DNA from 2 places in the Weizmannia agrestimuris genome. Region 1 is predicted to be linked to the other one. Evidence: predicted binding sites of a transcription regulator. Region 1 holds the regulator's gene; the other holds the start of a gene.
The links. The regulator CtsR, encoded in region 1, represses protease genes until heat stress. The targets are predictions, from matches to a motif close to ATGGTCAATAAAGGTCAAACA.
Positions count from the first base shown of each region.

Region 2: a site for CtsR is predicted at 2,010-2,030, ahead of NFR98_RS06815 (ATP-dependent Clp protease ATP-binding subunit). Genes of this name have one in related genera too.

Region 1 is NZ_CALPDC010000010.1:70,283-77,019, reverse strand. It holds rRNA gene rrf (5S ribosomal RNA) at 413-528, shown strand; gene NFR98_RS06555 (DUF3969 family protein) at 828-1,118, shown strand; gene NFR98_RS06550 (CtsR family transcriptional regulator) at 1,406-1,870, shown strand; gene mcsA (protein-arginine kinase activator protein McsA) at 1,890-2,435, shown strand; gene mcsB (protein-arginine kinase McsB) at 2,435-3,502, shown strand; gene clpC (ATP-dependent protease ATP-binding subunit ClpC) at 3,519-5,969, shown strand; gene radA (DNA repair protein RadA) at 6,202-6,737, shown strand, end outside.
Region 2 is NZ_CALPDC010000011.1:46,479-53,215, forward strand. It holds gene NFR98_RS06805 (CPBP family intramembrane glutamic endopeptidase) at 2-619, shown strand; gene NFR98_RS06810 (YkvI family membrane protein) at 700-1,734, opposite strand; gene NFR98_RS06815 (ATP-dependent Clp protease ATP-binding subunit) at 2,259-4,415, shown strand; gene NFR98_RS06820 (aspartyl-phosphate phosphatase Spo0E family protein) at 4,702-4,992, opposite strand; gene NFR98_RS06825 (hypothetical protein) at 5,082-5,225, shown strand; gene NFR98_RS06830 (YkvA family protein) at 5,368-5,772, shown strand; gene NFR98_RS06835 (methylated-DNA--[protein]-cysteine S-methyltransferase) at 5,813-6,283, opposite strand; gene NFR98_RS06840 (PAS domain-containing sensor histidine kinase) at 6,222-6,737, opposite strand, start outside.

The DNA.
Region 1 (6,737 bases):
TGGAGCTGACGGATACTAATCGATCGAGGACTTAACCAAACAGAAAAGCGGAGGTGCCTTGTTTAGCCCCGACAAGCGAATGTTCTGACCGGCATGGAGCCGTCTTTTGGCTCCGTGACGGGCAGGTTATTCGACCTCGAGGGGCTAGGCACCGGAGCTGGACAATAGAAAAGCGGAAGCGCTTTGGTCATCGGCGTATGGATTTCGGAGCTTTCGACTGAGATAAAGGAAACACGGCGAGCCCCTAAAGGCGAGCCGATGCCCGCTTATCGTAGGGAGAAAGCGCAGAAATACGCTAGCCGATAGGCGCTGGAGCTAGACAATTTTTAAAGTTAGAAACCAAAGCTATTCTCCGTTTACAGTTTTTTCTCCCATCCGGTTTTCAGGGAACACATCCCAAAAATTATACAGGTCCGGTGATGATGGCGGAAAGGTCACACCCGTTCCCATCCCGAACACGGAAGTTAAGCTTTCCAGCGCCGATGGTAGTTGGGGGTTTCCCCCTGCGAGAGTAGGACGTTGCCGGGCAAACAGAAGGCCAGCTGAATCAGCTGGCCTTTTTGAATGTGTAAATAAGGGAGATATAAAAATTTCCATAAGAAAAACGACAAAGATTTACCTTTTGAATCTGATTATATTACTAACCTGATAATAATTTTTTAAAAATTTTAAAAATATATTGACGGCGGTAATAAAATTGTGCATAATTAGGGCTTGCTGAATAAGCAAAATTCCTAGATTTGGCAAGGATGCTAACAGGTTCGGAAAAAATTAAATGCAAGGATTTTATAAAATGTTAAAACTAAGAAAGGCTGGAGTGTTAAAAAATGATTAATAAAAATACCGAAGAAAAAGATATATTGTTGAATGTTTTAGGTATAATCGAGGCTGTATATAATAAGAAAATTTCGATAGAAGAAGCTGAGAAAAGATATTTTAATTACCGTATCATTGATTCTTTGAAGGAAAAAAATTACTCAAATGAATTAATAGAAATTTTGGAACTGGGTACAGAAATTGATGGTATTAATGATTTACTACCTGACAAGTTAGATGAAAACATAATTGATTTAAAAAATAGAGTTCTTCTTTTGTTAGATAGAGAAATAAAAGCATAAAAATAGTCCCCGCAGACGCGAGGGCTTTTTGATTTGTCCTGCCGTAGCAGTAAAAGCTTTTCAAAGCGCTTGACCTCCAATGAACCCGCACCCGCAATCTGTCTGGGTTAATCTTTACCGCTCGCTGCACACGCAGTCCCATCGGGTGGTCCGTGAACATCCGATTGTCTCCCCAAACAGAAATGCTGAAAAAAGGGGCAGTTTTCCTAGTTGCATTTTCTGTAAGGAATCCTGTATAATTAAAGTCAAATATAGTCAAAGTCAAAAGAAGGTGTCAGGAGGTGGCTTTGATGAAAAATATATCGGATATCATAGAGGAATATTTAAAACGGATTCTGGAACTGAATGAAAAAGAAATTCTTGAAATAAAACGCAATGAGATTGCCGATAAGTTCCAATGTGTCCCTTCGCAAATCAATTATGTCATCAATACGCGGTTTACGATTGAAAGAGGGTATATTGTTGAAAGTAAAAGGGGCGGCGGCGGCTATATCCGGATCATGAAAGTGCGGCCTGAAAGCGATGCGGAACTGATTGACCAGCTGCTTGTGCATATCGGCAATGTCATCTCCCAGTCGAATGCGGAAGCCATCATTCTCCGCCTCGTTGAAGAAGAGGTGATTTCAAGGCGGGAGGCAAAAATCATGCTCAGCGTGATGGACCGCTCCGTGCTCTACATCCAGTTGCCGGAACGGGATGAACTGCGTGCCAGAATGTTGAAATCGATGTTAACGACCTTAAAATACAAGTAACAATAGAGGTGAGTATGCCGTGATTTGCCAGGAATGCAATGAAAGGCCGGCAACGATGCATTTTACTAAAATTATAAACGGTGTGAAAACGGAATTCCATCTTTGCGAGAAGTGCGCGCAGGAGAAGGGGGAAAAGTTTTCATCGGATTGGGGGAAAACCTTTTCCTTCGATAATCTGCTCGCGGGCCTTTTTAATTTTGATCCGGCCATCCAACTTTTCAAACAGGAAACAGCACCTGACCCGGATGTGCTTCGCTGCAACCATTGCGGGATGACATTGAACCAGTTTTTAAACACAAGCCGGTTAGGCTGCCCGCATTGCTATGAGACGTTTCAGCACCAGCTTGTTCCGATTTTGCAGCGCCTTCATGGCGGCAACGTTGCGCATGAAGGAAAAATACCTGCACGGATTGGCGGTGCCATTTATACAAAGAAAAAATTGCAGGAATTAAAGGCGGCGTTGCAGGAAGCCATCAGCCAGGAAGAATTTGAAAAAGCAGCAGAACTCCGCGATCAAATTCGCGCACTTGAAGGTTCTTCTCAAGCAAAAGGAGGGGAACAATAATGTCTTTAGAACATTTTTTGCACAAAGCGTCCAGCTCCTGGATGAACGAGCAAGGGCCTGAATCGGAAATTGTGCTGACGACACGGGTTCGTCTGGCAAGAAATTTAAAAAATTACCGGTTCCCGTCCTTGTTTACCAGCGAGGAAGCAAGGGAAATTATGAAAACAATCCAGGATATCGCCCGAAATCATTTTCCGGCTGAAATGCAGGCTGAATTTTTAAAAATGGACGAATTAAAACCGCTCGAAAAAAGGGTGCTTGTGGAGAAACACCTGATTAGCCCGCAACTTGCCGAAGAAGCGGGTGACGGGGCAGTTATTTTGTCAAGCGGCGAAGATATTAGTATTATGATAAATGAGGAAGATCATTTACGCATACAATGTCTTTCTCCAGGGCTTCAATTGCATGAAACGCTTCAGAAAGCCAATCAGCTTGATGACCTGCTTGAAAATTGGGTCGATTATGCTTTTGATGAAACGCTCGGTTACTTAACCAGCTGCCCGACAAATGTCGGAACGGGCATCCGCGCATCGGCCATGATGCATTTGCCGGGACTTGTGCTGACACAGCAAATTAAACAAATCATTCCGGCGATTCATCAGCTTGGTTTGGTGGTAAGAGGAATATATGGCGAAGGAAGCGAAGCCATCGGAAATATTTTTCAAATTTCCAACCAGGTGACACTCGGAACATCGGAAGACAATATTGTCTCGGATTTAACCAGTGTCATCCGGCAGATCATTACACAGGAAAGATCGGCAAGGGAAGCATTGGTGCAGACTTCAAACATACAATTAGAAGACAGGGTTTACCGTTCGCTCGGTGTCCTGCAAAACAGCAGGATCATTGAAACAAAAGAAGCGGCCCGTTGTTTGTCCGATGTCCGGCTGGGAATTGATCTGGGCTATATTCAAAACATTTCGAAACAAATTTTAAATGAATTGATGATTTTAATGCAGCCGGGATTTTTACAGCTTTATGCCGGAAGAGCGCTCAGCCCGTATGAAAGGGATATCCGGAGGGCTACACTGATAAGAGAACGTTTGAGGCTTGAGGAGACCAAATGAACAGGAGGAATGACAGATGATGTTTGGAAGATTTACAGAGAGAGCCCAGAAAGTGCTGGCCCTTTCCCAGGAAGAAGCAATCCGCCTGAAACATAACAATATCGGAACGGAACATATTTTGCTCGGACTTGTCCGCGAAGGGGAAGGCATCGCGGCAAAAGCGCTGTACGGCCTGGGTTTAAGCGCCGAAAAAATCCAGGAAGAAGTGGAAACCCTGATCGGGAACGGCCAGGAAATTTCCCAAACGATCCACTACACGCCAAGGGCCAAAAAAGTGATTGAACTGTCAATGGATGAAGCGAGAAAACTCGGGCACTCCTATGTTGGAACGGAACATATCCTCCTCGGGCTGATCCGTGAAGGTGAAGGCGTGGCGGCACGCGTGCTGACAAATCTCGGCGTTAGCTTAAATAAAGCAAGGCAACAGGTGCTCCAATTATTGGGCAACAGTGAAGCGTCCGTACAGGGCGGTTCGGCGGCCAGCGTCAGCACACCGACACTGGACAGTCTGGCCCGCGATTTAACAGCGATCGCACGGGAAGATTCCCTTGATCCTGTAATCGGGCGCAGCAAAGAAATTCAACGCGTCATTGAAGTACTGAGCCGGAGGACAAAAAACAACCCTGTCCTTATCGGGGAACCGGGCGTTGGGAAAACGGCCATTGCAGAAGGCCTTGCCCAGCAAATTGTGCATAATGAAGTGCCGGAAACGCTGCGTGACAAACGGGTTATGACGCTTGATATGGGTACGGTTGTGGCCGGTACAAAATACCGTGGCGAATTTGAAGACCGCCTGAAAAAAGTCATGGATGAAATCCGCCAGGCCGGTAATATCATTCTTTTCATCGATGAATTGCATACCTTAATTGGGGCCGGCGGTGCGGAAGGAGCCATTGATGCTTCCAATATTTTAAAACCGTCGCTTGCCCGCGGCGAACTGCAGTGCATCGGGGCAACAACACTGGATGAATACCGGAAATATATTGAAAAAGATGCTGCACTGGAAAGAAGGTTCCAGCCGATCCAGGTCGATGAGCCGACGATTGATGAGTCGATCCAGATTTTAAAAGGGCTGCGCGATCGCTATGAAGCACACCATCGCGTCTCGATTACCGATGAGGCGATCGAAGCCGCTGTAAAACTTTCGGACCGCTATATCGCAGACCGGTTCCTGCCGGATAAAGCGATTGACTTAATCGATGAAGCCGGATCGAAAGTGCGTCTTCGTTCCTTTACAACGCCGCCGAATTTGAAAGAACTGGAATTGAAACTGGAAGAGGTACGCAAGGAAAAAGATGCGGCCGTCCAGAGCCAGGAATTTGAAAAAGCGGCTGCGTTAAGGGATACCGAACAGAAACTGCGCGAACAGCTGGAGGAAACGAAGAAAAACTGGAAGGCAAAACAAGGACAGGAAAACAGTGAAGTCACAGTCGATGATATTGCGCTTGTTGTTTCGAGCTGGACGGGAGTTCCGGTGACGAAACTGGCACAAACCGAAACGGAAAGGCTTCTGCACCTTGAAGAGATCCTTCACTCCCGAGTGATCGGGCAGGAAGAAGCGGTACTTGCAGTGGCGAAAGCAGTCCGCCGTGCACGGGCAGGGTTAAAAGATCCGAAACGCCCGATCGGTTCCTTCATTTTCCTCGGGCCGACAGGGGTCGGAAAAACAGAACTGGCGCGGGCGCTTGCGGAAGCGATGTTCGGCGATGAGGATGCCATGATCCGGATCGACATGTCCGAATACATGGAGAAACATTCGACTTCCCGCCTCGTAGGTTCGCCGCCTGGATATGTCGGTTTTGAAGAAGGCGGGCAGCTGACGGAAAAGGTACGGAGAAAACCGTATTCGGTTGTGCTGCTTGATGAAATTGAAAAAGCGCACCCGGATGTGTTCAACATTTTGCTCCAGGTACTGGATGACGGCCGGCTGACCGATTCCAAGGGCCGCACGGTTGATTTTAGCAATACGATTGTCATCATGACATCGAATGTCGGCGCAGATGCTTTAAAACGCAACAAGAGCGTCGGCTTCACCATTCAGGATACCGTCGAGGCCGATTATAAAGACATGAAGGACAAAGTGCTCGAGGAACTGAAAAAAGCGTTCCGGCCTGAGTTTTTGAACCGTGTTGATGAAACCATTGTGTTCCATTCGCTCGAGAAGAAACAGTTGAACGAAATTGTCACGTTGATGGCGAAAGAATTGTCGGACCGGTTAAAAGAGCATCATATCGAACTTGTGCTGACGGATGCCGCAAAAGAAAAAGTGGCGGAAAAAGGCTACGATCCGGAATACGGCGCGCGGCCGCTGCGCAGATCGATTCAGAAAAACATCGAAGACCGCCTTTCGGAAGAAATGCTGAAAGGCAATATAAAAGAAGGGCAAAAGGTATTGGTCGATGTAAAAGACGGCGAATTTACTTTTGCCAGTGTGGCAGAGTCGGAAGCTGTATCGTCCAATTCTTAATGCCGAAAGCAGGAAAGGGTACAATGGTTTTGGCGATTGTACCCTTTTTTTCACATATATAAAATTTCGCGCCAAAATCAATGGCGATTAGGATAACATTGCTTCTGGCAACACATAAAGAAGGAGTACTGTTTCGTTCAACCTATGTGGCGGTTTCTTATACGATTTTAATTCAATTTCAAGATACTTTGTATACACTTATACACATAGATATGAGGGAAAGGGGTTTAAGATGGCAAAAAAAACCGTAAAGTTTGTTTGCCAGAACTGCGGCTACGAGTCGCCAAAATGGATGGGAAAGTGCCCGCAATGCAGCCAGTGGAACCAGATGGTGGAGGAAGCGGAGACGCCAAAACGGAGGGGCTTTTTTTTACATCCGGAGCCTGGAAATGAAACCAAAGCGGCACCTATTACGTCTATAGAGTCTAAAGAAGAAAAAAGGACAAAGGTGGATTTTGGAGAGCTGAACCGTGTCCTCGGCGGCGGCATTGTTGCCGGATCACTTGTTTTGATCGGCGGGGATCCCGGGATCGGCAAATCAACGCTGCTTTTGCAAGTGTCATCACAACTGGCAAAGCACGGGTTAAATGTACTGTATATTTCCGGGGAGGAATCGGCGAAACAGACGAAGTTAAGGGCGGACCGGTTAAACATCCATACCGACCATCTTTATGTGCTGCCGGAAACGGACCTTTCCGTGATCCAGCAGGCGATAGATGAACTGAATCCCGGCTTTGTGGTCATTGATTCCATCCAGACGATTTACCA
Region 2 (6,737 bases), on a different contig from region 1:
GGTGGCAAAAAACATGGTGGATACAAAGCTTCTCGGAAGTATCTTGATCGCCCACCTTCTGCTATATATTACGTTTCGGGATACCTCCGTTTTTTGGTATTTATATTCCGGAGCAATGCTGTTTTTGATCAGTTACACGGTTTTTCTTGGAAAATCAGAAAAACACGAAAAGCTTCCGTACCTTCAATTGCTGTTGTATGGCATCTTTTCGGGTTTTCTCCTCTATATTATTTTCAGAATTGGCAATACAGTACTCGGTTTTTTGCCGGGCGGGCTTGACAATGAAGTCGCCCGCGCATACAGGCGTTTTTCGCCCGAATCCTTCTGGCATTACTTAGCGCTTGTCCTGATTCTCATCCCCGGAGAAGAAATTTTTTGGCGTTCATTTGTCCAGGCCCGGCTCATGAAAATGATGGAAGCGAAATATGCGATTTTGATTTCCGCCGTATTGAACGCATCCGTTTATTTTTACTGCGGATTAAAAATCATGGTCATTGCCGCTTTTGCCGGTTCGATTTTCTGGGGGCTGCTGTATGCAAAAAAACGGAGCCTGTCTGCACAAATTTTGTCGCATCTTACCTTTGATTTGCTGCTTGTCGTCTTCCTGCCGATTTTTTAAGCAGGGGGACGGCTTTTTTCGGCATTTGCCCGCCACAAATGCATAACAACCGCGCAAAGCTGTTTTGAATGCCTTACCGGTCACCCCCGAATCGTCTTTATTCCGAGTGCCATCATAAAAACAAGGCTGAAATAGCCGAACAAGGGATATAAAACCGATAATAGCGGGCCGTAATGCAAGCTGCTGATCAGCAGAATGGCGGAAAAAATCAACCCGTACAGCAAACCGCTTTTCATCGGGATATATTTTTGCATTTGCCGCTCAAGCCCGTAGGCATCCCCGATAATAGAAGTGAAAATTTCCCCGAAAATCAGCAGAACATAAATAAAATAAATGCCCGGAAAACTCGCTTTCACAATATGCGCCATCGGAATCTCCACTTGGGCAACGTCCGGCAGCGTGACCAGTGACAAATGGCTGGAAATCAGGATGAGCGTTAAAAACAGCCCGCCCAGTATCCCGCCGGCACGGACGACTTCCTTATCTTTCACTTCCGCCGCAACCGGGACAAGCACCGCCTGCGCGAGCGCCAAATTCAAAGCCGCATAGGAAAGGGCGCGGAGAAGCGCACGGGGCATATCAACACTTTCCGGCCGGGCCATGAGCGCTTGAAAAAAACCGGGTGACTGGACGGACTGCGACAAAAGCAGAAAATTAAACAAAAGCATCAACGGCACAACAAATGTGTTGACGCCAAGCAGCCCCTTGATGCCAAAACACATGACAAGAAAGGCAAGAAGCACCGTCAATAAAATCCCTATTTCCCTCCCAATATGAAGCTGCTCCTCGAAAACAGCACCCGCACCGGACAGCATGACGCCGCAAACCCCGAAAAGCATGGCCATCATCATCACATTCACGAAACCGGCCGCTTTTTTGCCAAATAAATACCGGTTTAAAGTTTCATAGGAATCCGCATGCAAATCGATCGCTTTTTCCATCATTTTCGTACCAAAGAAAATAAACAAAAACCCTGAAAGGCAGATGGTAAGCAATCCATACAGCCCAAACTGTGTAAAAAAAACGGTAATTTCTTTCCCTGTTGCAAACCCCGCTCCGATGACCGTTCCAATATAAACGGCTGCGATTTGGACAGCACCGCCCCACTTATTCAACGCCTGCACCCCTTTAAGAAAAAATAAGACAACCTGTCAGCTCCGTTACTATCCTATGTCCCGCTTTCTTAAAATAGCCCGGCCGGTTCATTTCCGCCGGTAAAAAATTGGTCAAAAAAAGTCAAAAACCCCTTTACAAGCAAAAAAAGTTGTCCTATACTATAGGCAAAGATCAAAGTTGGTCAAAGAAAAGATAACACCATTGGCTGATAAGCGTTAATGGCAAATGCAGATCTTTTGATTTTCGGACCGCGCTGTTGTATACTGATATCAGAAAGGTCAAAGATAGTCAAAAGGTGATACGCAGATGTCATTTACTTGTTTTCAGCATAAGACAAATTTGCCATTGTGCTGGAAAGGCCAAAATGCATCAAAGAGGTGCATGCAAAAGATTTGCATCTTGTGAAATTTTGAGCTATACTCATTCCCAATCAAGGTCAAAGCAAATCAAAACGCTTTGATTGTTTTTCAATCTCATTAGTCAAAGATAGTCAAAATCAAACCGATCAAAGGAGGAATGTTTGATGTTATGTGACAAATGCCATCAAAACGAAGCGACGATCGGAATGCATATAAATGTGAACGGAAACCAAAAAACATTGAACCTATGCCAGTCCTGCTACCAAAAAGAACGTGCAAAATTCGAAAACAACTGGGGAGGCATGTTTATGAATAACGGATTTGGAAACTTCGGATTCGGAGGATTCAACGACCTCTTTAACCAAATGAATGCCAACGGATTCCAGCCGAACGGCGCGAAACAAACCGTACAAACGCAAACACAAGGCGGTGGCAACGGACTACTTGACCAGTTCGGCCGCAACCTGACCGCCGCTGCACGGGCCGGGCAAATCGACCCTGTCATAGGCCGTGATGAAGAAATCGCCCGCGTCATTGAAATTTTAAACCGGCGCAATAAAAACAACCCGGTGTTAATCGGCGAACCTGGCGTCGGGAAAACCGCCATTGCGGAAGGGCTCGCTTTAAAAATTGTTGAAAAACAAGTTCCGGCAAAACTGCGGCATAAAGAAGTTTACTTGCTCGATGTAGCTTCACTTGTTGCAAACACGGGCATCCGTGGTCAATTTGAAGAACGGATGAAAAAATTGATTGCCGAACTCGAACAACGGAAAAACGTACTTCTGTTTATTGACGAAATTCACCTGCTTGTCGGCGCAGGTTCTGCAGAAGGTTCGATGGACGCTGGCAACATTTTGAAACCGGCGCTTGCCCGCGGCGAAATCCAGGTGATCGGCGCGACAACTTTGAAAGAATACCGGCAAATTGAAAAAGATGCCGCACTTGAACGGCGTTTTCAACCGGTACAAGTCAATGAACCGACCCTTGAAGAAACCGTCATGATTTTGCGCGGCTTAAAAGACCGGTATGAAAACTACCATCACGTTGCCTATACCGATGAAGCGCTTGAAGCTTGTGCGAAATTGTCGCACCGCTACATCCAGGACCGCTTCCTGCCGGATAAGGCAATCGACCTGATGGATGAAGCCGGTTCGAAATTGAACCTGACGATTGCGGTTCCGAGCAAAGAAGATATCCAAAAACGGCTTGCTGAAATTGCACAGGAAAAACAAACTGCGCTTGCAACAGAAAACTATGAAAAAGCAGCCGAATTGAAAAAAGAAGAACAAAAACTGAACGAGTTGGCTACTTCCGGCCAAGTTGAAGCCAAACCGGTTGTCGATGTCACGCAAATTCAGGAAATTGTCGAAAAGAAAACGGGTATTCCGGTCGGCAAACTCGAAGCGGATGAAGCGAAAAAACTGCAGCATCTGGAAGAAAACCTTGCTAAAAAGGTGATCGGCCAGGAAGAAGCCGTCCGGAAAGTAGCGAAAGCAATCCGCCGTTCGCGTGCCGGCCTGAAAGCGCAAAGTCGCCCGATCGGTTCGTTCCTGTTCGTCGGCCCGACCGGTGTCGGAAAAACGGAACTGACGAAACGGCTCGCAGAAGAACTGTTTGGCACGAAAGATGCAATGATCCGGCTTGACATGAGCGAATATATGGAAAAACACAGCGTCTCGAAACTGATCGGGGCACCTGCCGGCTATGTCGGTTATGAAGATGCCGGACAACTGACGGAAAAAGTGCGCCACAACCCGTACAGCATTATTTTGCTCGACGAAATTGAAAAAGCGCACCCGGATGTTTTGAACATGTTCCTGCAAATTCTCGATGACGGGCGCTTAACCGATGCCCAAGGGCGGACGGTCAGCTTCAAAGATACCGTCATCATTATGACGAGCAACGCCGGCACCCAATTTAAGCATAAAACAGTCGGATTTGCTAAAAGCGAAGCGATCAAAGAATCGAATATTCTCGATTCGCTCGGCGACTTCTTCAAACCGGAGTTTCTGAACCGTTTCGATAATATTGTCGAATTTAAACCACTTGAAAAAGAACATTTGGTTAAAATTGTTGACCTGATGCTCGGTGAACTGGATGAAACGCTGAACGAACAAGCGATTACACTTGACGTGACAGCAGAAGCGAAAGAAAAAATCGCCGAACTCGGTTATGACCCGGCATTTGGGGCACGCCCGATCCGCCGCGTCATCCAGGAAAAAATCGAAGACCGGATCGCCGACTTTATCCTCGACCATCCGGAAAGCAAAAACTTAAAAGCGGAAGTTCGCGAAGGCGACATTGTCATCGCGGAAAAATAAAGCAAAAACCGGCATGCGGACACAGCCCATGCCGGTTTTATGCATTCCGGCAGATGGACAACACGGGCCGTCTGCCGGATTTTTTTATGCCTGTAAATAGATCGAACGCAGTCCAAACCTGATTGTTGTAATCAATCGGAAGAAGGTCGGGTTCTATTCCCCGGCACAAAACCAGTCCAAACAAAAAGGCGGGAAACATATTCATCCGGAATATTGATCAGGGATTCATCCGCACTCAAAGGAGCAAAATCAAGATGCAAAAGGTTGGAAGCAGTTCCCCTGTTCGTTAAACAATCTGCATGGCTTTATGCGTTTTTCTCGCTTCAGCCAAATTGAGCCGCTGCACTTTTTCATACAATATGAATGACATTTCCCGAATAATCACCATTTCGGATGACCGGGTATTGTACTGCTTCCGATAGGCTTCATACTCATTCATGAGCGAATCCAGCTGCTGACTGCACTGAACCGTTTTCTCATGCGTCAGGCCCAGTTTTTTCCCAAGTTCCATCATTTCCTGGCGTTTTTTCTGAATCCTGTACAGATACTTGTTCTCCTCTAACATGTGCGTGTCCACTTCAAAATTCTCCTTTAGTTCTCTTTTTCTATTGAATGATTGTTATCCCCCGATTATGCTTCAAAAATGTGAGGTGTTACACATGGAAAATGGCGGATGATACTGCCGGTTTTCCGCTTGATGGCATCGTGACAAAAGTTGCGCTGCAAGCCGGAAAGGCGCAAAAGCCCTGCCCCCATCCTGCTTATTTTACCATTACTAAAGTAGTATCGCAGGTCTTGACGGAAATGTAAATACAATCGCAATATTAGACAAAATTTTCACCAAAAATTTTCACATCTCCCGAAAAAACCACCCGTTTTTTACAGCTCTATGTTTTTTTTGGTCATGCAGTGGAAAAATAAAAGAGAAAAAGACATGAAAGAAGTGAAGCAGATGGCTAAAAATTTTCTGCTGGCAAAAGCAGCCGGGTGGTTATTTCGTTCAAAAGCAAAACAGTATTTAAATGACCGGGGAAAAACCGGCGATCTGGTTAACCGTGCGGAGAAAAAAGCGCTCTCCAACAAAATCACGCTCGCCAATATGTGGAGTAAAATCCGCATCCTTTTCCAGCTGATCAGGGCATGGGCAAAAGGCGAATACCGCACTGTTCCGTACCGGACGATTCTCATGATTGTAATCGGCCTTATTTATTTCGTATCTCCCATTGACATCATCCCTGATTTTCTTGCCGGTGCGGGCCTTGTTGACGATACCGCCGTGCTCGCTTTTCTTCTGACGCAAGTGACCCCGGATTTGGAAAAATTTTTGCAATGGAAAAACAAAAGAGAGAAAAGTTGAACTTTAAGGCCGCGCGGGACTTTGAAAAACGATACCCCTTTTAGACAATCGCCCCTTCAAGACGGAGCAGGAATGCTTTTTGATCGATGCGGCTCCCGGCATAGCCTGTTAACGACTTGTCTTTTCCGATCACGCGGTGGCAGGGGATCAGGATCGGAACAGGATTTTTCCGGTTCGCCTGCCCGACGGCCCGCACGGCTTTCGGGTTCCCGACCGCCTCGGCGATGTCTTGATACGAGCACGTTTCTCCATACGGAATTTGTTTCAGCGCTTTCCAAACCGCCATTTGAAAGGGAGTGCCGGAGACAAAAACCGGCACATCAAAATGGGTTCTTTTCTTTGCAAAATACGCTTCCAGTTCACTGGCTGCGTGCAGAAGCAGCGGGTGGCGGGGTTCCGGCATGCCCTCTTCATCTGTTTTGCCGAAAGAAACGGCCGTAATGCCTCTTTCATTCGCCCTTACTGTTAAAGGTCCGATTGGGCTTTCCAGCCAAATAAAAGCCATTTTCATCACCTGCTTCCTGGTGCACGGGAAGAAAGATATGAAAAGTTGTGCCTTCCCGCACTTTGCTTTGAACTTGAATGAAGCCTTTATGCTCCTTTATAATTTTATAACTGATCATCAAACCAAGTCCGGTTCCTCTTTCTTTTGTCGTATAGAACGGCTCGCCCAGCTTTTCTATTTTATCGTCCGGGATACCTTCCCCTTCATCGCGGATGCTCGTATGGACAAGCCCTTTTTCCTTTTCGTAACAAATCGCGATATCTATTTTTCCCCCATCCGGCATGACTTCTATTGCATTCTTAATAATATTGATAAAGACCTGCTTGATCTGGTTGCCTTCGCAATAAACATCCGGAAGTCCCTCGTCAAAGTGGCAGGAAATCTGGATATTGTGCATCAGCGCCTGGGCGTTCAGCAAACCAATTGTATCGCGCATGATTTTTCGGACATCGTGATTTTG